Regions from separate parts of the Variovorax sp. J22R115 genome, predicted to be linked through region 1. Evidence: predicted binding sites of a transcription regulator. Region 1 holds the regulator's gene; each other region holds the start of a gene.

Region 1 (7,575 bases):
CCTTCCGCACCTCCGAGGACGCCGAAGCGCAGCGCGCCAAGCTGTCGCTGATGGGGGTGGAAGCCCGCGTGACCGAACGCGAGCAGGCCGGCCGGACCGTCTACCGTGTGCGTGCAGGCCCGTTCAACAAGAAGGACGACGCCGATCACCTCAAGGAACGGCTCGACAGCGGAGGGCTCGAATCGGCCCTGGTCCGCGTCCAGCGCTGAACCTTCGCTTTTCTTTACTTCGCGCAACCGGGGAACTCCACTCCGGGTCGCGGGCTCTTTCAGCCGACAGGAGAACCTCTCAATGAATCGTCGTGACTTTTCGCTGGCCGCTGCCTCGCTGGGCCTTCTTCCCCTCGTGGCGCCTTCGCACGCGCAGCAGCAACGGCTGCCCAAGGCCGGCGCCGACTATGTCGTGCTCGGAAAGCCCGCGCCGGTCGACACGCCGGCCGGCAAGGTCGAAGTGGTCGAATTCTTTTCGTACAACTGCCCGCACTGCGCGGCCTTCGAGCCGCAACTCGAAGCCTGGGTCAAGAAACTGCCGCCGTACGTCAATTTCAAGCGCATTCCGGTGCCCTTCGTGGGCAACGATACGGAAGCCAAGCAGCGCCTGTACTACACGCTCGAAGCCATGGGCAAGGTGGACGAGTTCCAGCTGAAGCTGTTCGACGCCATTCACAAGCAGCGCCAGCCCCTGACCGGCGACGCGGGGATCCTGGCGTGGGCCGAAAAGCAGCCGGGCCTGGATGCCAAGAAGTTCGCCGAGCTGTACAAGTCCTTCTCGGTCTCCGGCAAGGCGAAGCGCGCAGCCCAACTCACGAGCGACTACCAGGTCGCCGGCGTGCCGGCCATCGGCGTGGCCGGTCGCTGGTATGTGGACGGCGACACGGCCGGCTCGCTGGACCGCGCGCTGCAAGTCACTGATTTCCTGATCGGCGAAGCCCGCAAGGGCTGAAAAACCGGGTGGTTTCGCCACCCGCCCGCTCAAGAAGGCCCGCTTCTGCGGGCTTTTTCGTCAGGCCTCGCGAAACCGCATCCGCCGGCCGCATACAATCGTCAGAGCAAGTTTCGTGCCTCTATGATCTCGCCACTCCCATCTTCTCTCCGCCATCTCAGCCGTGCGCTGTTTTTCGCCCTGGCCCTGGCCGGCCTTGCGTCGGTTGCCCAGGCCGAGAAAGCAGACCGCACCAAGCCGATGAACATCGAGGCGGATTCGATGCGCTACGACGACCTCAAGCAGACCAGCGTCTTCACGGGCAACGTGGTCGTGAACAAGGGCACGATCATCATCCGCGGCGACAGGATCGACGTCCGGCAAGACCCCGAGGGCTACCAGTTCGGCGTGGTCACGGCGGCGCCCGGCAAGCTGGCCTACTACAAGCAGAAGCGCGACGCGGGGTCCGACGAGTGGATCGAGGGCGAGGGTGAAGTCATCGAATACGACAGCCGAGCCGACAACGTCAAGTTCATTCGCCGCGCGGTGATGCGCCGCTTGATCGGCGCTACGCCGAACGACGAGAGCAGCGGCCCGCTGATCGTGTACGACCAGAGCAACGACACGTTCACCGTCAACGGTTCGTCGGTGCCGCCGAACGCCGGCGTGGCGAGCCAGGGCGGCCGGGTCAAGGCGATCCTCACGCCCAAGCCTGCGCCGACCGCTCCCGCTGCGTCGGCTGCCAGCAGCAAGCCCGCTGCCCCGGCGTCAGGCACCGGCCTGCGCTCCACCACCACCCTCGGGGGAGAGCCCAAGAAGTGATCGAAACCGCTGGCATGAGTGAGGGCGCTGGCGCGCCAGGCAGCCGCCTCGAAGCGCGTGGGCTCCAGAAGAGCTACGGCAGCCGCAAGGTCGTCAAGGATGTGTCGCTGGGCGTGCAGAAGGGCGAAGTCGTCGGTCTCCTGGGCCCCAACGGTGCGGGCAAGACCACGTCCTTCTACATGATCGTCGGCCTGGTGCGGGCCGACGCCGGTGACATCACCATCGACGGCGAACCGATCGCGCACATGCCGATCCACCGCCGCGCGCGCATGGGCTTGAGCTACCTGCCGCAGGAGGCATCGATCTTCCGCAAGCTCACGGTCGAGGAGAACGTCCGCGCCGTGCTCGAACTGCAGCGCGAGCCCGATGCCGATGGACGGCCGGTGACGCTGTCGAAGCAGCGCATCGAGGAACGTCTCGCCGAACTGCTGGCCGACCTGCGCGTGGACCACCTGCGCGATTCGCCGGCGCTGTCGCTGTCCGGCGGAGAGCGACGGCGCGTCGAGATTGCCCGCGCCCTGGCCACGCAGCCGCGCTTCATCCTGCTGGACGAGCCCTTCGCGGGCATCGACCCCATCGCGGTGATCGAGATCCAGCGAATCATCAGCTTCCTGAAGGAACGCGGCATCGGTGTGCTGATCACGGACCACAACGTGCGTGAAACGCTGGGCATCTGCGATCACGCTTTCATCATCAGCGACGGGCACGTGCTGGCACAAGGCACGCCCGCGGAGATTGTCGACAACGCCGAGGTGCGCCGCGTGTACCTTGGCGAACATTTCCGCATGTGACCATGCCTAAGGCGAGGGTTTTCGGTTCTCCATGAAACAGGGTCTCTCGCTGCGCGTATCGCAGCATCTCGCGCTGACGCCTCAGCTCCAGCAGTCGATCCGGCTGCTGCAGCTTTCCACGCTCGAGCTGACCCAGGAAGTCGAGCAGATGCTCGACGACAACCCGTTCCTCGAACGCACGGCCGAAGAGGCCACGCGCGAGGAGTTCGGGCTGGAGACGGCCGATGCGCAGGTGCGCGACGACGATCGACTGGCCGAGGGCGACAGCGACTTCACGCCCGGCGCCTCGGCGTCCGTCTCCGAAGCCGCGGTCGCGACCACCAGCGACTCCGAAGTCGCCACCGCCGATACGGCCGATGGCGAGCCCGACTGGGAAGGCGACGGTTCCGTCGACCTCGCCCCCGACGACAGCGAATGGGGCGGCGACGCCCCCGCGCGCGCCAACAACCTGGGCGACGACGAGCGCACTGACGCGACCGAACTTGCGCGCAGCCAGGAATCGCTGCAGTCCTTCCTGCACCGTCAGGCGCTGGCCTTGCGCCTGAGCGAAACCGATCGCGCCGCGCTCCGCTTCCTGATCGAATCGCTCAACGACGACGGCTACCTCGAAGACTCGCTGCCCGCCCTCGCGTCCGGCCTGGCGGGCGACGACAACGACCAGTTCGATGACCTCGTGCATCACTTCCAGGTCGCGCTCGGATTGCTGCAAAGCCTGGAGCCGGCCGGCGTGGGCGCGCGCAGCCTCGGCGAATGCCTGACCATCCAGTTGCGAGCCCTGGCGCACGAGGATGAGACCGACGATGAAGCGCAGGTGCGCAAGACCGCCATCGCCATCTGCAAGCAGCCGATGGAACTGCTTGCCCGGCGCGACTTCAAGCGCCTGGCCACGCTCGCCCGCAGCAACGAGGAAGAAGTGCGCGCGGCGCTGCAGCTCATCGCGCGGCTCGAACCCAAGCCGGGTCGCCGCTTTGTCGATGTCGAGCGCAATGTGGTCGTGCCCGACGTGATCGTCACGCGTGTCGGCAACGGCACCCACACCAAGTTCCGCGTGATGCTCAACCCCGAAGTCATGCCGCGCCTGCGCGTGCACGACATCTACGCCGGTGCGCTCAAGCAGCACAAGGGCGAGGGCAGCCAGGCGCTCTCGCAGCGGCTGCAGGAGGCACGCTGGTTCATCAAGAACATCCAGCAGCGCTTCGACACCATCCTGCGCGTGTCCAACGCCATCGTCGAACGGCAGAAGAGCTTCTTCGTGCACGGCGAACTCGCCATGCGCCCGCTGGTGCTGCGCGAGATCGCTGACGAACTCGGACTGCACGAGTCGACCATCAGCCGCGTGACCACCGCCAAGTACATGGCGACGCCCTACGGCACCGTCGAACTCAAGTACTTCTTCGGCTCGGCGCTGGGCACCGAAACCGGCGGCAATGCGTCGAGCACGGCGGTGCGCGCGCTCATCAAGCAGTTCGTGAGTTCGGAAGACCTCAAGAAGCCGCTGTCCGACAGCCAGATCTCCGAGATGCTGAAGGAGCAGGGCATCGAGTGCGCGCGACGCACCGTCGCGAAGTACCGCGAAGCCTTGCGCATCGCCCCCGCCAATCTGCGCAAGGCCCTCTGAAGGGCGATTGCCGATGACAAGTCGCCCAGCCCTGTTCACGAATGGGTTGCGGCTGGGTTGGGTGTGGATCATGGCGCTGCTGCTCGCGACCGGCTGCGCGACCTTGCCGGACGAATTCGAACGCACGCCTTCCACCGCGATCGCCGCCTCGGCCGACACCGCGCTCGGCAGCATGGCCAAGGCCTCCCAGCCCGACCCGGACCTGAGCGGCTTCCGTCTCATGCCCGGCGGCGATTTCGCGCTCCACACGCGTCTTGAACTCGCACGCCGCGCCGAGCGAACGCTCGACGTGCAGTACTACCAGATCGCCGACGACGAGACCGGCCGCTATTTCCTGCGCACGCTGCGCGACGCGGCGAATCGCGGCGTGCGCGTGCGATTGTTGATGGACGATCTCTACACCTCGGGCGAGGATGAACTCCTGCTCGGACTCGCCGCCGTGCCCAACGTCGAACTCAGGCTGTTCAATCCGTTCCCGGCCGGGCGCGGCAGCATGCTCCAGCGCTTTTCGAGCTCGCTCTTCGACTTCGATCGCGTCAACCGTCGCATGCACAACAAGCTCTTCATCGCCGATGGCGCGATGGCGGTGGCAGGCGGTCGCAACATCGGCAACGAGTACTTCACGCAGACGGCCGGCGAGAACTTCCTGGACATCGACACCTTCGTCTCCGGCGCCCTGGTCGCCCGGCTGGAAAGCCTGTTCGACCTCTACTGGAACAGCCCGTACGTGCGGCCGATCGGAAGTGTCGTGACGAGCGGCCTGTCGGGCGAGGAACTGGCGCGTCGCTTCGACGAGGCGACCGGCCCGGCCACCACGCCCGCGCCGCGCCCGTCCGCGCCCAACGACGTGCTCGGCTACGGCCCGATCGCGGAAGAGATGAAGACCGGCAAGCTTGGCCTGATCTGGACCCGTGCCGAGGCTTATGCCGACTCGCCCGAGCGCGTCATCGGCAAGATCGCGTCCTATGGCGGCGTGCCGCTGCTCGACGTCGACAGCGTGCGCTACAACGTCATCGAGCAGATGCGGCGCGCGCGCTCCGAAGTCACGCTCGTCTCGCCCTACCTGATCCCCGGCAAGGCCGGCCTGGAAGTGATGCGCGAGATCCGCGGCCGCAACGTCCACGTCAGCGTCGTCACGAACTCGCTGGCGGCCACCGATGAGCCCGTGGTCCATACCGGCTACCGCCGCTACCGGCCCGACATGCTGCGGCTCGACGTGGAACTCTACGAACTGAGTTCGGCACGCACGCGCCGCAGCGTGCGACTCGGCCTCTTCGGCTCGCAGGTCGGCCGTCTGCATGCGAAGTCGGCCATCTTCGACCGTCGCACGCTCTTTCTGGGCTCGATGAACTTCGACCCGCGCTCCGACACGCACAACACCGAGATCGGACTCATCATCTTCAGCCCCGAACTGGCGCAGCAGGTGCTGAAGCTGCTCGATGTGCTGAAGCAGCAGGGTGCCTACCGCGTGCGTTTCGCGCAGGGCAGCGAGAAGCTCGAATGGGTGAGTACCGAGGATGGCGTCGAGACCGTGCTCACCGTGGAGCCGGACTCGAACCTGTGGGACCGCGTGATGCTGGAACTGCTGGCGCCGCTCGCGCCGGAGAGCCTCTTGTAGGCTATCTGATATTCACGGCCTCTACCTGTACCAGCAGCCGCACCTTGTCCTCGAAGCCGAAAGGAATGCCCCAGGTGATTCCCCAGTTGCTGCGCTCCACCGTGGTTTCGAAGTCGCCACCGCAGATCTGGCGATTGATCAGCGGGCTCAGGTAGCAGTTGAAGCGGTTCGCCTTCAAGGTCACCGGCCGGGATTGGCCCATGAGCGTGAGCGTGCCTGCGACCTCGGTGACCTTGTCGCCATTGAAGGCGATCTTGTCGGCTACGAAGCGGCCGGTCGGAAACTCGGCCACGTTGAAGAAGTCTTTGCTCTGCAAGTGCCTGTTGAGCAGGTCGACGCCGGTGTTGATGGAGCTGATGTCCATCGTGATGTCGACCTTGCCGCTGGTGCCTTCCGGGTCGATCTTCACGCTGCCGTCCTTGGTGCTGAAGCGGCCCCGGTTGGTGGTGGTGCCGTAGTGGCCCATCTCGTACATCACGAAGGTGTGCGTCGGATCGACCACGTAGGTGGCCCCCTTGACGGGCCCTCCGGCCGGCTTGGCCGCTGCTTCCGGCGCCTGCTGGGCGGCAGCCAGGGTGGTTGCCATCGTCAGCAAGGCGATGGTGATGATCTTCTTCATGTCGGGCTTTCGGATGGCGTTGAAACGGGAGGGCGCGGTCACAGGGGGGCCAGGCCGATCAGCACCAGCTTGAACCGGACCTGCACGTCGTCGCCCACCATCGACGTGTCGGTCCATTCGCCGTCGCCTATCTTGAATGCGAGGCGCTGGATCGTGAGGCTTCCGGTGGCGGTGGATTGGCCGTGCGACTGCACGATCTCCACCGGCACCACCACATACTTGGCGCTGCCCTTGATCGTCAGCTTGCCGGCGATCTCGTAGTGTCCGCTGCCGACGGCCTTGATGCCGCTCGACTGGAAGATCGCCTTCGGAAAGCGCGCCGTGTCGAACCACGCCGGCTTCGGCAACTCGGCGTCGACCTGCGGAAGGCCCAGCGTGGCGCTGCCGACGTCGATCTGCAACGCGACGGAACCGCCTTCGGGCTTGCGGGGATCGAAGGCGACCTGCGCATCGAAGGTCTTGAACGTGCCTTCCACGGGCACGCCCATCTGCTTTGTGACAAAGCCGATCTGGCTCTGGCCGGGAACCAGCTTGGCCGTCGGGGCGGGCTCTGCGGCGGCCGATGCGACGAAAGCAATCAGCGCCGATGCGCACAGCGCGCGCCATGCGAGGAAAGGTCTCTTCATGATGAACGTCCGTGACGCGGAAGCGGCCACATGCGGTCGAGCAGGCCGTCGCGGTCGATGAACCGGTGCTTGAGGGCAGCGGCGACATGCAGCACTGCCACCGCCGCTAGCGTGAAGGCGCCGGCCTTGTGCATCGGCTTCAGCACCGTCTCGGCGAAATCCTTGTCCACCGGCAGCAGGTCCGGCAGCGGCAGCACGCCGAACCACACGATGGGGAAGCCGAGCGCGGAGCTGTAGGCCCAGCCCAGCAGTGGCACGGCGAAGAACAGCACGTACATCGCGAGATGCAGGGCACGGTGCGCGCCGAGCTGCCAGCCCGGCATGGCGGCCTCGATGCGCGCCGGCAAGGGCGGCGGACGATGCGAGAGGCGCCACAGCAGGCGCACGGCCGACAGGCTCAGGATGGTGATGCCCGCCCACTTGTGCCAGTTGTAGAGCTTCAGCCGCAGGGGCGAGAACGGGAGCGCCACCATCGACACGCCCACGCAGAACGAAGTGACGATCATCAGCGCCAGCAACCAGTGCAGCGCCATCGCGACCCGGCCATAACGCGGCGGATC
Region 2 (7,575 bases), on a different contig from region 1:
AATCGGTCGCCGCCACGGCCAGCCAGGGCATCCACCAGATCAACGCGAGTGCCAGTCTGAGGGCGGAAATTGCGTTCATCGGGAGGAGGGGGGCGCACTATTGCTTCGGGGCCGCGTACGAGGCGTCGACGAGCGGCACGCCGTACTCCTTCAGGATGGCCTCGATCTGCGACCGGTTGGATTCGATCAGGCCTTCGACCTGCTGCTTCCATTCGCGCTCGCCGTAGCGCACGCCCATGGCGATCTGGTAGTCGAACTGGACGCCGGGCTCCGATTTCAGCGGCACCACCGCCAGTGGCGGCGACTTGACACGCTGCGCGTAGTAGCCGGCGATCGGGCCCCAGACGATGGCGACGTCGATCTTGCCGGCCGCGAGGTCCTTCTCGATGATCTCGCCGGGATACTGGGCCGGGTCGGCGTTCATGACCTGGTAAGGCACGCCCTGCTCGACGAGGCTGTGCTTGACGAGCCACGCCGATGCGGGCGAGCGGTCGTAGATGCCGATACGCAGCTTGGCCAGTTGGGCCGGATCGAGCTTCAGGAAGTCCTCGCCGGACACCACCTTGTCCAGGCCCTTGCCCTTCGGGAAGACCAACGCGTAGGTCGAGCGGTAGTACGGCTTGGTGACCGACACCTGGTCGTAGCCCGCGGGCACGCCGATCACGATGTCGCACGGGTAGTCCTGGCCCGGCAGCTTGAACCTCAGGGTGTTCCGGATGAAGGCCAGGCGCTGCGGAAAGGAGTAGTAGGTCACCGGCAAACTCAGCGATTTGCCGAACACTTCAGCGATCCTGTTCTCGATCCCCTCGCCCTTGACGTTCGAGAACGGCAGGTTGTTCGGGTCCTGACAGACACGCAGCGCGGTGCGCTTGGCAGGGGTGTCCTGGGCAGCCACGCCGGCCGCGAGCGCCGCCAGCGCGATGCCGGCTGCCGCGAGCATGCATCGATGGGGGCCGGCAAGGGTCATTTGGGTATCTCTTCGACCTTCGCGCGCGTGATGGCGCCGTCGGACCGGCCTTTGAGGTAGGCGTAGAGTTGGTTGATGTTTTCCATGACGACCGGGCTGGTGCCGAAACTCTGCATGCCCTTGTCCAGCCGGCCGTTGGTCACGACCTTGACGAAGTCCTCCTTAGAGAGTGTCTTCATGCTGACGATCAGCGATGGCCCGACCAGTCCTTCCTGGTTGGCGCCGTGGCAGCGGTCGCAGGCGGCGGCGCGCCACGCCCGGAAGCCCTTGATCGTTTCGCTGTCGACCTTGTAGCCATCCACCACCTTGTAAGGGGGCTTGTCGTCCGCGTGAAGTGCGCCTGCCATGGACAGCATTGCGCAAGCGATAAGAAACGCCTTCCTAGAACTCATGATTGCGAGATCCTTGTTGTCTTCAGCATGAAGAGATGGCAGCCTTTCGACTGCCATCTCCGGATCCGGCCCACAGGGGCCCCACACTCAGTTGCCGGGCAGTGCGAACACGGTCAAGGAACCACCGAGCTCGGTGTATTGATTCAGTTCCTTGTAGCCGCCCACGGCGCCCAGGCCATCCTGGTCCTTCTCGAGGCCCGCGGCCATGCCGATGCCGGCCCAGCCGCCGATGCCCGAGAACACCCCGATGTACTGCTTGCCCTTGTGTTCATAGCTGAACACGTTGCCGATGATGCCGGAGGGCGTCTTGAACTTGAAGAGTTCCTTGTTGATGTTCTTCTTGTCCACGCACTTCATGTAGCCCTCGAGCGTGCCGTAGCACGACAGGCCGCCAGCCGTGTTGAGCGCGCCGCTCCACACCGAGAACTTCTCGGGATGGCTCTGCACGATCTTGCCGGTGCCGGCGTTCCAGGTGATGTAGTTGCCCATGCCGCCATGGCTGCCCGGTGCCGGGTACATGGAGAGCGTGGCGCCGACGTACGGTTGTCCGGCGGTGTACTCGACCTTGAACGGCTCATAGTCCATGCACACGTGATTGGTCGGCACGTAGAAGAGCTTGGTCTCCGGGTCGAAGGCGGCCGGCTGCTGGTCCTTGGAGCCCAGCGCTGCCGGGCAGATGCCCTTGCTGTTGACGTCGGGTCCGTTCTGCGCGGTGGAGTACTTGGACACCACTTGCGGGCGACCGGTCTTCATGTCGACGTTCGTGGCCCAGTTCACCTTGGGGTCGTACTTCTCGGCCACCAGCAATGCGCCCGTCACGCGGTCCATCGTGTAGGCAAAGCCATTGCGGTCGAAGTGCACGAGCGCCTTCGTGGGCTTGCCCTTGACGTCGATGTCGGCCAGGATCATCTCGTTGATGCCGTCGAAGTCCCATTCGTCGAACGGCGTCATCTGGTAGGCCCACTTGGCCATGCCGGTGTCGACGTCACGCGCGAAGATAGTCATGGACCACTTGTTGTCGCCGGGGCGCTGCGAGGGGTTCCAGGTCGACGGATTGCCGGTGCCGTAGTACACCAGGTTCAGGTTCTTGTCGTAGCTGTACCAGCCCCAGGTGGTGCCGCCGCCGAGCTTCCACTGATCGCCCTTCCAGGTCTTCAGTGAAGAGTCCTTGCCGACGGGCGCCATCTTGCCGTCGGTCCAGGTCATGGTCTTGTCCGGGTCCATCAGCATTTCGGCATCGGGTCCCGTGCTGTAGGCCTTCCAGACCTCCTTGCCCGTGTTGATGTCGTAGGCCACAAGGAAGCCCCGCACACCCCACTCGCCGCCGCTGATGCCGGTGATGACCTTGTCCTTGAAGACGTGCGGCGCGTTGGTGTTGACGGCGCCCAGCTTCGGGTCCCCGTTCTTCACGGTCCAGACGGGCTTGCCGGTCTTGGCGTCGAGCGCGACGAGATTGCTATCGGCCTGTTGCAGGAAGACCTTGCCCTCGGCATACGCGAGGCCGCGGTACACCGTGTCGCAGCACATCTGCGGGATCACCGCCGGGTCCTGCTTCGGCTCGTACTTCCAGAGGATCTTCTGCGTATCGAGATCGATCGCGAAGACCTTGTTGGGGAACGGTGAATGCAGGTACATCTTGCCGTCGATGACCAGTGGCGAGCCTTCATGCCCTCGCAGCACGCCGGTGGAGAAGGTCCACGCGACCTGCATCTTCCCCACGTTGCCGGTGTTGATCTGCTTGAGCTTGCTGTAGCGCTGGTTGTACATGTCCCCAGCCTGCATCGCCCAATTCTTCGAATTGGCGATATTTTTCTCGACGTCGGCATTGGCTAATGCCAACGCTGGCATCGCGAGGAGCGCCGCAGCCGAATAACGCCAAAGTCGCCCGTGAAAATGCCCGGAAATTCGCATCGAAGTCTCCTTGTTCTGATTCACAGATACCGCCCGCACGGACGTGCCGACAGGGCGACTGCCGCGCAACGCAATGAAGCCGGCAAGTGCACTAAATGCAAGATGCGCGCCCGCTGGAACACTTCGAATTCGCGGGTCCAGCCAGATGCCGCCGCCTCTATTTCGAGTCGTTCGAATTGGCCATTGCGCTAAGGGGAAACCCTCTGCGCCGAAATTGTGGCAACCACTTTCGACACAGAGTGTTTCACCGGCAGACGAAGCATCTGCAGCCCGTGCCGCCTGCAGGGCGCAACCCGCTTGCGCCGATGGGCGCGCCTATTGCATGCTCGAAGGTATTCATGCCACAGACGTTGCCAACGACGACCATGCTGCGGACCACCGGTCTGACCAAGCGCTACGGCGCGCGGGCGGCGCTCAAGAGCCTTTCACTCAGCCTGGCGTCAGGTCAGTTCGTGGCGCTGCTGGGGCCCAATGGCGCGGGCAAGTCGACCTTGTTCCAGGTGCTCACCGGGCTGTTTGCCGCCGACGAAGGCGAGGTCGAAGTGGCCGGCCATTCGTTCCACCGGTCTGCGACAGCGGCCTTGCGCCATATCGGCGTCGTGTTCCAGCAGGTGTCGCTCGACCTGGATCTCAGCATCCGCCGGAACCTGCTGTTTCAGGCCGACCTGCACGGGCTGCCGCGGCGCCTGGCGGCGCAGCGCATCGAGGCCGGCTGCGCCCAGCTCGGCATCGACGCCGATCTCGATCGCAGGGTGCGCGAGTTGTCCGGCGGCAATCGACGCAAGGTCGAACTCGTGCGCGCCTTGCTGCATCGGCCCTCCGTGCTGCTGATGGATGAAGCCACGGTGGGCCTGGACCCCCGATCGCGCCAGGACCTGATGCGCGCCCTGCATGCGAACGTGCAGGAGCGCGGAGTCTGCGTCCTGTGGGCCACGCATCGGGTGGAGGAGGCCGAAGGTGCCGACCGCGTCCTCGTGCTGCACCACGGCGAACTCCTGGCCGATGGCACGCCGGCCCAGGTGACACAGGCGCTGGGACAACCCACGCTGGAGGAGGGCTTCATCGCGCGCACGAGCTGATCCGTAGTTCCGATTCAAATCAACAAGGAGACGTCGAGATGGTTGAAGTTGCCGGGGTTCCGAAGTGTGCCGCCCGTTCGTTAGCGGCCTTGTTGGGCGCGTGCCTCGGCATGGCCGCGATGGCGCAGGGCACCGCCTATGTGTCGAGCGAGAAAGACCAGGCAGTCACGCTGATCGACCTGGCCACGCTCAGCGTCAAGGGCACCATTCCGACGTGCAAGCGAGGGCGGCACATCCAGGTCATGCCGGATCGCCTGATCATGCTCGCCTGCACCGAGTCGAACGTTGCGGACGTGATCGACCCGGCGACGGGCAAGTCGCTGCGCCGCGTTCCGCTGGGCGACGAGCCCGAGGCCTTCGATTTGTCGCCGGACGGAAAGACCATCTACGTGTCCAACGAGGACGAAGGCGCGGTCAGCTTCGTCGATGCGTCGAACGGCAAGGTGCTCAAGTCGATCAAGGTCGGCAAGGAGCCCGAAGGCGTGAAAGTCAGTGCGGACGGCAAGACGCTGTACGTGACCTCCGAGGTCGCGAGCCTCGTGCACGTGATCGACGTCGCCAGCGCTTCCATCGTCAAGAACGTCAAAGTGGGCAAGCGGCCACGTCGCATGGCCTTCACGCCCGACGGCAAGGAGCTGTGGGTCACGAATGAACTCGATGCCAGCGTCAGCATCATCGACACGGCCACCCGTGCCGTGGTCGGCAATCTGAAGTTCGAAGTCAAGGGCGCGCGCAGCGAAGACATCACGCCGGTGGGCATCCAGATGTCGCGCGACGGCAAGCGCGCCTTCGTGGCGCTGGGCAGGGCGAATCACGTCGCGTTCGTCGACGTGCCGCAGCGCAAGGTCACGAATCTCGTGCTGGTCGGCAAGCGCGCGTGGAACGTCACGCTCGACAAGGCCGAAGCCCGGCTGTATGTGGTCAACGGTTTGAGCGACGACGTGACGGTGGTCGATGTCGCGGCGGCCAAGCCGATCAAGAGCATCCCGGTCGGCCGCGTGCCCTATGGGCTGGTGGTGGTTGAATGAAGGGAGCCGCCTGTTTCGTCGGCATGTCGCTGCTGCTTGCGGCGTCGACGTCGGCCGGACAGGCGGCGGGCGCGGTCACTCCGTTGAAAGCGACGCTCCTGGTGCCCGACTCCGACGCGCGGCTCGAACGCTCGCGCCTGGAGCGCCAGTTCCTGGGCCACCCTGGCGGCCCGGCGAGCGACGGGCTGGATGTCGCGCTGGAGGAAGGGCAGTTCGAGCTGCAGGCCGTCGATGCGGCCGTGGTGTTGACGAAGCAGTCTGCCGCCTCGCCGGAGGCGGCACGCGCCGCTGCGCAGGCGGCCGAAAAGGCGGGCGCCGCAGTGCTCCTCACGGACCTTCCTGCCGATTGGACGCTGGCCGTGGTCGATGCCGTGAAGCTGCCGGTGATCAACATCGGCGACGCCGCCGACCGCCTGCGCGAGCAGGACTGCCGGGCGCGCCTGTTCCACATCGTCCCGAGCGAGCGCATGCGTGCCGACGCACTGGCGCAAACGCTCGTGTCGCGCAAATGGAGCAAAGTGCTCCTGCTCGTCGGCCCGAGTGCGCAGGATCAGTTGCGGGCCGCGACGGTGCAGGCCTCGCTCAAGCGCTACGGCTTGCAGGTGGTCGCGACCAAGCCCTTCAAGCTGTCGGGCGACCCGCGGGAGCGCGACCTGGCCAATCCGATGCTGCTTACGGCCGGCACGACTTACGACGCCGTCTGGGTGGTCGACAGCGATGGCGAATTCGCGCGCAGCCTGCCGTATCGCACGGTGTTGCCTCGGCCGGTGGTGGGTGATGCGGGATTGGTGGCCGTGGCCTGGCATGCGCAGTTCGAGCGCTACGGCGCCCCACAGGTCTCCCGCCGGTTCGCCAAGGCGGCCGGCCGGCCCATGACCGAGAGCGACTGGTCGGCGTGGATGGCAGGCAAGGCGCTGATCGCGGTCGCGACCGCGGCGCCGAAGGGGCCCGCCGCGACTTGGGCGCAAGGGCTCGCCAAGACGCCGCTCGATGGCTCCAAGGGCACGAACCTGAGCTTTCGGCCCTGGGACGGCCAGTTGCGCCAGACCATGCTGCTCACCGACGGGCAAGGCGTGATTGCGCAGGCGCCGGTGGAGGGTCTGCTGCACCCGACCAACGTATTGGACACACTGGGCGCGGACGCCCCGGAGAAGCGATGCAAGACGACGCATTGATTCCCGTGGAAGCCGGCGAAGCTGAACTCGCGCAGCGCCGTGGGCTCGCGCACGCCCTGCAGGCCATGCAGGCGATCGTCATGCGCGAGCTGCTCAAGTTCTCGCAGCAGACCGGCCGCCTGGTGTCGGCGCTGGTTCGTCCGCTTTTGTGGCTGGCGGTGTTCGCGGCGGGCTTTCGCAACGTGTTCGGCGTCGCGATCGTCGAGCCCTACGACACCTATATCCCCTATGACGTCTACATCGCGCCGGGCCTGGTGGGCATGGTGCTGCTGTTCAACGGGATGCAGTCGTCGCTGGCGATGGTCTACGACCGCGAGATGGGCTTGATGCGGCTGCTGCTCACCGCACCCTTGCCACGCGCGTGGCTCCTGTTCTGCAAGCTCTGCGCGACGGGGCTGCTGTCGGTGCTCCAGGCCCTGGCCTTCGTGATCGTCGCGACCTTGATCGGCACCGACCTGCCACTGCTCTCGCTGGGCGGGTTGCATGCCTTGATAGCGCTGGTCTGCGGAGCGCTGATGCTGGGCGCGCTCGGCCTGCTGCTGTCGGTGCACATCAAGCAGCTTGAGAACTTCGCCGGCACGATGAACTTCGTGATCTTTCCGATGTACTTCATGTCCACCGCGCTGTACCCGCTGTGGAAGCTGAGGGAGTCCGGCGCCGAATGGGTCTATCAACTGGCCCGCTTCAACCCGTTCACGCACGCCATCGAGTGGATCCGGTTCGCTTTGTATGGCAAGGACCCGGGCGAGGCGCCCTGGATCGTGCTGGGGTGCCTCGTGGTGTTCTTCGTGCTGGCCTGCTGGGGCTACGACCCGCAGCGCGGCTTTGGCGGATTGACGAAGCGCGGTGGAGGCCCGGCATGAACCTCGACCGCCGACGCTGGCTGGGCCGCGCCGCCGCGCTGGCGATGTCGGCGGGGCCTCTTGCGCATGTTCCGCGCGCGCTCGCCAGCGACGCCTTTCCCTCCCGGCCGATCATGATGTGGGTGCCGTGGGCGGCGGGTGGCGCGACCGACCTGTCGCT
Region 3 (7,575 bases), on a different contig from region 1:
TCCCGATGCGTGGACGTCACCATGCTCTCTAGACCTGTCGATGGCGTCAGCTGCGCTTCTAAAACGAAAGCCGGGGCCAGGTCATCACAGGTCTGACGACTTCTATCTCAGCTTAGCTGTCGAGCTCGGATGGTTGAGCAGTAAAAGGCGTGTAAGCCGCGCCGCTCTAGTCGAAGTGTTCCAAGATTGCTTCACGAGGGATTTTCTTGACGCAGCGTCGTTCGGCCCTGGCCCAGACCGAAAGTGGCCGATCGGCGCGTTCAATCTAGGATCGACTCCGCTCTCCCCATTTAGACACCTAATGGTTGAGACCGCCCTTCGGCATGGAACGCCGCGGCCTGGTTTTCTAGACCACATTGCCAAAGGCTCACCACGTGTTATTGGGGCGCACGAGGCGGACATGAGGTTTGAGGCCGCGGGAGTTGCCGAACTCGCGAAGGTCATGGCGGCTGGCAGGAAAGTCACGCTCGAGCAGTTTCTCAGGCGTATTCGTGGTGCCAAGGGAGCATGGGTCTACAGAAGGAGCGAATGCCCGAAGCTTGTTGAAGTAATCAAGCGCCTGCAGGCGTGGAACAACGCACGCCCGAAAGCTGCTCAGGACGTCACCTGGCGACAGAGAGATGAGGAACTGTCCGCAGCGGCGGCGGCCGAATTCTTCAAACTTCAAGAAAGCGGCGAGACACTGACCACTCGTGCACTGCTGAAGAGGATTGGCGGCTGGGCGGCATGGAAACACGCGGCCAGCGACATCCCGAAATTAACAGACGTCGTAAGACGCTTCCAGAGTTGGAACGCTTCCGTCAGAGTCCGCTCTCCGCTCAAAGCACCAAGCAGACGACGCGCGGCTTGCCGCCGCAGCGGCTGCTGAACTGGAGAAGTCAATCGCCACTGGCGAGAGGCCCACAATCGGTCCTGTCATGAAACGAATCGGAGCGGTCACGACTTGGAATCGGTATAGGGGCGAATGTCCCAAGCTCAGACAAGTTGCGGAGCACGTGCGAAGTTGGCAGGCCTCCAAGGCCCGAACGGTTCGCTCTAGCCGCCACTAGGCGGGATGGCTGGCCGCCGCTCGAGAACTCCAGCGGACAACCCGCCTAGACGGACCACAGAGCCCTGCGGGGCTCACACCGCCGGACAGGACGTGCTGCAGGCAAACCAGTTCATCGGCCCCTTCAGGTTAGGCGTTCTTTGAATCGCAAACCTTTGGCCGGCGGGACCACTCAATCCCCTTGCCGCTAGACGCCCCGCACGGCCGCCAAGGCGATGGAAGCACCCTCCCCTCACCCCCGCGGCGGATATCGCGTCTAAGAGCCGTTTACGAGGCGAATACTTTTTTCTACTGTATGCGGCGATTCCGGGAGAGTAGCTAACCAAGAACAGCGGCCGAAACGGACGATCCTCCGATACCCAGGCGAGCGTAAGCAATGAAAGCGCGCGGTATGGCCCCCCTATTTGCGTGTCTCCTATGAGAACGCATCAGACCGGGAGTCAGGAATAGAAAAATCTTCCCAGGTCGATCGCGTTCTGGTCGCCGGTGACCAGCGCCGCGATCACCCCGGCCGACCGCGGATCCGCCACGCGCTCGAAGACGGCATCGCGCACGGTCTCCCGCAAGCGCTCGACCGGATGGCGCCAGGTGGCGGCGATGCGTTCGGGGCGCGGGTCCCGGGCGCCGGTTCGCACCTGGCCCGTGGCGTGCACGCCCTGCTCCCACAGGCGCAGTTCCTGGTCGAAGCCATGCGGGTTGAGATTGCCGTGGGGCGCCCTGAGCCGCACCGTCATGCGCCAGCGTTCGCCAGCGTGCACGCGGCCGGGCGGGTCGACCGCACCGGTTTGACCCCATGGCCCCGAGCCTTCCGCGTACCAGCCCAGCGAAATGCGCCGGGGCACATCCGGGGGCTCGGCCGATTCGACTTCGAGCTCGAAGCGCACCATCCCCTCGCCGCGCTGGGGCATCTGCGCGACCACCCCGATCACTTGCAGCTCCCGCCCTTCGAGCGTCGGCGGCAGCGCCCCGTCGGCATAGGCCGTCGCCCGCCAGCCCGCCATCCCCACGCCGAACATCGCACCGAAGAGCAGCGCCATCGGCAAGACGCCTCGAACCGGGCGTCGCGACGAATGCAGCGCAAGCCAGCCACCCAGCGCACCGGCCAGCAGGCCTGCGTAGGCCGCCCAGTTCCACAGCGCCGGTTGCTGCAACTGAAGCGCAGCCCCAAGCACCGAGCCTGCCATCGAGGCGAAACCGACCAAGCCGCGCGCTTTCGCGCCCGGCATCACGAGACTACTCCCTGTCGCATGCGAATCACTCCCTGGAACCGCTCTGTGGCGCGCTAATTGCTTTCTGTGTCGGCTAGTATGCGTCTCACCCGAGGCACGCTCGACGCACTGAGAAACAATGTCAATCCACGCCGCCCTCCACCACGTCACTCACTACAAGTACGACCGTCCGGTGCAACTAGGGCCTCAGGTGATCCGCCTGCGTCCCGCACCGCATTGCCGAAGTAACGTGATCTCGTATTCGCTGCGCGTCGAGCCCGAGCAGCACTTCATCAACTGGCAGCAGGATCCGTTCGCGAACTACCTGGCCCGGCTGGTGTTTCCCGAGAAGTCGCGCGAGTTCAAGGTCACGGTCGACCTCGTGGTCGAGATGGCGGTCTACAACCCCTTCGATTTCTTCCTGGAACCGCAGGCCGAGAACTTCCCCTTCAAGTACACCGAGGCGCAGGCGCAGGAACTCGCGCCCTACCTCGTGGCCGACGAGGCCACGCCGCTGGTGCAGGCCTATCTGGAGAAGATCGATCGCAAGGAGCAGCGGACCATCGACTTCCTGGTCGGCATCAATCAGCAGGTGCAGAAGGACGTCAACTACCTGATCCGCATGGAGCCCGGCGTGCAGACGCCGGAAGAAACGCTCACCAACGGCTCCGGCTCCTGCCGCGATTCCGGCTGGCTGCTGGTGCAACTGCTGCGCCATTGCGGGCTGGCGGCGCGATTCGTGTCGGGCTACCTCATCCAACTCACGCCGGATGTGAAGGCGCTCGACGGCCCGAGCGGCACCACCGTGGACTTCACCGACCTGCACGCCTGGTGCGAGGTCTACCTCCCCGGCGCCGGCTGGATCGGGCTCGACGCCACCTCCGGCCTGCTGGCCGGCGAGGGCCACATCCCGCTGGCCTGTACGCCGACGCCGTCGAGCGCCGCACCGATCGAAGGCGTGGTGGACGATGCCGAAGTCGAGTTCGGCCATGAAATGAAGGTCACGCGCATTCATGAATCGCCGCGCGTCACCAAGCCCTACACCGAGGAGCAATGGGCCGAAGTGCTGGCGCTCGGCGATGCGGTCGACAAGCGCCTGAAGGCCGGCGACGTGCGCCTCACCATGGGTGGCGAGCCGACCTACGTGGCCACCAGCGACCGCGATGCGGCCGAATGGAACACCGATGCGCTCGGCCCGACCAAGCGCGGCTACGCGACCGAACTCGTGCACAAGCTGCGCGCCGAATACGGTGAGGGCGGCTTCCTGCACTTCGGGCAGGGCAAGTGGTATCCGGGCGAGCAGTTGCCGCGCTGGGCGCTGTCGATCTTCTGGCGCGCCGACGGCGAGACGCTCTGGCACAACCCCGCGCTTTTCGCGGACGAACGCCATCCGACCCACTACACCAGCGAAGACGCGCGCCGCTTCACCACCGTGCTCGCGCACCGCCTCGGACTGACCGAGCGCTACATCCAGCCCGGCTACGAGGACGTCTACTACTACCTTTGGCGCGAACGCCGGCTGCCGGTGAACGTCGACCCCTTCGAATCGAAGCTCGACGACGAAATGGAGCGGGTTCGCCTGCGCCGCGTGTTCACGCAGAAGCTCGACGCCGTGATCGGCTACATGCTGCCGATCGAGGCCTCGAACGCCGACACCGATGCGCCCGCGCTCGCAGGGCCCGGCTGGAAGACCGGCCCCTGGTTCTTGCGCGACGACCGCATGTACCTGATCCCCGGCGATTCCCCGATGGGCTATCGCCTGCCGCTCGACTCGCAGCCATGGGCCAGCAAGGGAGACTATCCCTACCTCGTCGAGCGCGATCCGACCGCGCCGCGCGATGCCTTGCCGACCGGTGCCGACTACCGTGCACGCTACGCCGGCCCGCCGACCGGACCGCATGCCGATCGAAGCGCAGTGCCCTATGCCTTCGGCACGCCGCCCGCGACGGCTGCGTCGGTGCGCCTGCAGACGCCAGGCGGCAATGCCGGTGACGCAACGGAGGCCAACCTCGATCTCACCACGCCCCGGATGCCACGTCGCGGCGAGTCGGCCCACTGGGTCACGCGCACCGCGCTGTGCGTCGAAGTACGCGATCCGCGTCGCGCCAACGGCCCGGCCGCGGAAAAGATCGGCAACGCCTCGGGTGTGCTCTATGTCTTCATGCCGCCACTCGCCCGGCTGGAGGACTACCTGGATCTCGTCGCCGCGGTCGAAGCGACCGCTGAACAGCTCGGCGTGCAGATCGTCATGGAGGGCTACCCGCCCCCTCGCGATCCGCGCCTCAAGATGCTGCAGGTCACGCCCGATCCGGGCGTGATCGAAGTCAACATCCACCCGGCACACAACTGGCGCGAACTGGTCGATCACACCGAGTTCCTCTACAACGCCGCGTTCGAGACGCGCCTGTCGGCCGAGAAGTTCATGACCGACGGCCGCCACACCGGCACCGGGGGCGGCAACCACTTCGTGATGGGCGGCGCCGTGCCGACCGACAGCCCCTTCCTGCGCCGGCCGGAACTGCTCGCGAGCCTCTTGCTGTACTGGCACAACCATCCGTCGCTGAGCTACCTGTTCTCGGGCATGTTCATCGGCCCCACCAGCCAGGCGCCAAGAGTCGATGAAGCACGCAACGACCAGGTCTACGAACTGGAAATCGCGCTCAAGGAAATCGCCCGCAACCGCGAGATCTACGGCCAGAACATGCCCGCATGGCTCGTGGACCGCACGCTGCGAAACATCCTGGTCGACGTCACCGGCAACACGCATCGCAGCGAGTTCTGCATCGACAAGCTCTATTCGCCCGACTCCAGCACCGGCCGCCTCGGCCTGCTCGAACTGCGGGCCTTCGAGATGCCGCCGCATGCCCGCATGAGCATCGCCCAGCAACTGCTGCTGCGCGCCTTCATCGCCCGCTTCTGGGACGATCCGTACAAGGCGCCCGCCACGCGCTGGGGCACCGAGCTGCACGACCGCTTTCTGCTGCCGACCTTCGTGAACATGGACTTCGACGACGTCATCAGCGAAATGCGGCAGGCCGGATTCGCCTTCGACCCGAACTGGTTCGCGCCGCATTTCGAATTCCGCTTCCCGCTGGTCGGGCAGGTGCAGGCGATGGGCATCGAGCTGTCGCTGCGCAACGCGCTGGAACCCTGGCACGTGATGGGCGAGGAAGGCTCGGCCGGCGGCACCGTGCGCTATGTCGACTCCTCCCTTGAACGGATCGAGGTGCGCGTCACCGGCCTGAACGAAAGCCGGCACGTCATCACGGTCAACGGCAAGGTGCTGCCACTGCAGCCCACCGGCACGGTCGGCGAGTTCGTGGCTGGTGTGCGCTACAAGGCCTGGAATCCGCCGTCGGCGCTGCATCCGAGCATCGGCGCGCATGCGCCGCTGACCTTCGATATCGTCGACACCTGGATGAAACGCTCGCTGGGCGGCTGCCAGTATTTCGTCGCGCACCCGGGCGGACGCAACTACGACACGTTCCCGGTGAATGCCTACGAGGCCGAGAGCCGGCGACACTCGCGCTTCTCGCGCATGGGGCACACGCCAGGGCTGATGAGCACGCCGCCGGCCACCATCGAGCTGGCCGGAAGCCGCGAGTTCCCCTTCACGCTCGACCTGCGCCGCTAGAGCCGGGAATACCGCGGAACCGGCTTCGCCGGGCCGCTGGTGTTGCCCCCGGTCGGGGGTTGGCCCAGCGACACGAAGTGCGCGAAGCCTGGGGGGTGAGTTTCCCCTGACAATCACCGCACCGTGGACCCAATGAACGAATCCCTCTTCGACGCGCAGGCGCTGGAAGCACCCGCAGCGCTCGCGTCGGCGCTCGCTCCCCCGGCTGCACCTGGCCATTTCGACGAATTGCGAGGCGCCGCAACGCCGGAAACCGCATCGCGCCTCGGAGTGCCGTCGCAACCCGCCCCGCTCTACGATGCAGCGTCCGTGCCGCCGGCCGCACCCTCCCCGGAACGGGACCTCGGCGGGCAGCGCGAGCATGCGCCGCTCTCGCCCTCATGGGCGGGCTTCTTCGAACAGCTGGGCCCAGGCGGCTTCGACGACCTGCCGCGGCGCGCGATCAGCCTCGAACGCCAGATCCGCGACAACGGCGTCACCTACAACGTCTACGCCGATGCCGACGGCCCCCAGCGGCCGTGGTCGCTCGACCTGTTCCCGCTGATCGTCTCGCCCGCAAGCTGGGCGCAGGTCGAGGCCGGCGTGCAGCAGCGCGTGCGCGTGCTCGACCGCGTGATGGCCGACGTCTACGGCCCGCAGCAACTGCTGGCCGAAGGCCTGCTGCCGCCGGCGCTGGTGCAGGGTCACGCGGGTTACCTGCGCGCAATGCACGGCGTCCAACCGCCAGGCGACACCTGGCTGCACATCGCGGCCTTCGATCTGGCTCGCGGGCCCGATGGCAACTGGTGGGTGATCTCGCAACGCACGCAGGCGCCTTCGGGGCTGGGCTATCTGCTCGAAAACCGGCTCGCCATCGCACGGCAGTTTCCCCAGGCCTTCGAGAACCTGCACGTGCAGCGCCTCGCCGCGACCTACAACGCAATGATGGAAGGGCTGCAGAACATGTGCCCGGCCGGCCAGCCGCCCCACATCGCCCTGCTCACGCCCGGCCCCTACAACGAAACCTACTTCGAGCACGCGTACCTCGCGCGCTATCTCGGCGTCACGCTGGTCGAGGGCAACGACCTGACGGTACGCGACCAGCGCCTCTACCTCAAGACGTTGCAGGGCCTGCGACCGGTGCACGGCCTCATCAAGCGGCTGGACGACCAGTACCTCGACCCACTAGAACTGCGTCCCGATTCCACGCTCGGCGTGCCGGGCCTGCTGCAGGCCATTCGCGCGGGCAACGTGCTGGTGGCCAACATGCCCGGCTCGGCCTTCCTCGAATCGCCTGCCCTGCTCGGCTTTCTGCCCGCACTGGCGCGACGCCTGATCGGAGAGAAGCTGCGACTGCCGGCGCTGCCCACCTGGTGGTGCGGCGAACGCGCCGCCATGGAAGCGGTGCTGCCGCAATTGGCGGACTGCGCGATCAAGTCCACCTACCCCGGAGACGATTCGCACACCAGCTTCGACGCCGTGCTCGGCCGCCACATGGGCCGGCGCGAACTCGACGAGTGGGCCGGCCGCATCGTGCGCCAGGGCGACGAGCACACCGTGCAGAGCTACCTGCCGCTGTCGCAGATGCCGACCTGGACGCAGGACCTCGGACGTGGCCACATCGCGCCGCGGTCGGTGCTCTTGCGCGTGTTCGCGGTGAGCGACGGGCCGCGCTCGTGGCGCGTTCTCCCCGGCGGCCTCGCACG

What was found. The regulator sigma-54, encoded in region 1, starts transcription at its own class of promoters, with help from an activator protein. The targets are predictions, from matches to a motif close to TGGCANGNAANCTGCTTT.
Region 2: QTI04_RS10760 (methanol/ethanol family PQQ-dependent dehydrogenase) is a predicted target of sigma-54. The motif match lies at 3,365-3,382, and genes of this name have one in related genera.
Region 3: QTI04_RS32475 (DUF2126 domain-containing protein) is a predicted target of sigma-54. The motif match lies at 2,324-2,341, and genes of this name have one in related genera.

Annotation. Positions count from the first base shown of each region.
Region 1 covers NZ_JASZYM010000010.1:103,160-110,734, reverse strand. Annotated here, with positions in the region: gene QTI04_RS18735 (SPOR domain-containing protein) at 1-209, shown strand, start outside; gene QTI04_RS18730 (thiol:disulfide interchange protein DsbA/DsbL) at 292-942, shown strand; gene lptA (lipopolysaccharide transport periplasmic protein LptA) at 1,066-1,743, shown strand; gene lptB (LPS export ABC transporter ATP-binding protein) at 1,758-2,534, shown strand; gene QTI04_RS18715 (RNA polymerase factor sigma-54) at 2,566-4,152, shown strand; gene QTI04_RS18710 (phospholipase D family protein) at 4,166-5,770, shown strand; gene QTI04_RS18705 (YceI family protein) at 5,772-6,389, opposite strand; gene QTI04_RS18700 (YceI family protein) at 6,428-7,015, opposite strand; gene QTI04_RS18695 (cytochrome b) at 7,012-7,575, opposite strand, start outside.
Region 2 covers NZ_JASZYM010000005.1:197,899-205,473, forward strand. Annotated here, with positions in the region: gene QTI04_RS10745 (hypothetical protein) at 1-79, opposite strand, end outside; gene QTI04_RS10750 (substrate-binding domain-containing protein) at 98-940, opposite strand; gene QTI04_RS10755 (cytochrome c) at 964-1,323, opposite strand; gene QTI04_RS10760 (methanol/ethanol family PQQ-dependent dehydrogenase) at 1,447-3,270, opposite strand; gene QTI04_RS10765 (ATP-binding cassette domain-containing protein) at 3,636-4,349, shown strand; gene QTI04_RS10770 (PQQ-dependent catabolism-associated beta-propeller protein) at 4,460-5,377, shown strand; gene QTI04_RS10775 (branched-chain amino acid ABC transporter substrate-binding protein) at 5,401-6,552, shown strand; gene QTI04_RS10780 (ABC transporter permease) at 6,618-7,415, shown strand; gene QTI04_RS10785 (tripartite tricarboxylate transporter substrate binding protein) at 7,412-7,575, shown strand, end outside.
Region 3 covers NZ_JASZYM010000031.1:34,933-42,507, reverse strand. Annotated here, with positions in the region: gene QTI04_RS32485 (hypothetical protein) at 401-868, shown strand; gene QTI04_RS32480 (ComEC/Rec2 family competence protein) at 1,489-2,274, opposite strand; gene QTI04_RS32475 (DUF2126 domain-containing protein) at 2,396-5,890, shown strand; gene QTI04_RS32470 (circularly permuted type 2 ATP-grasp protein) at 6,023-7,575, shown strand, end outside.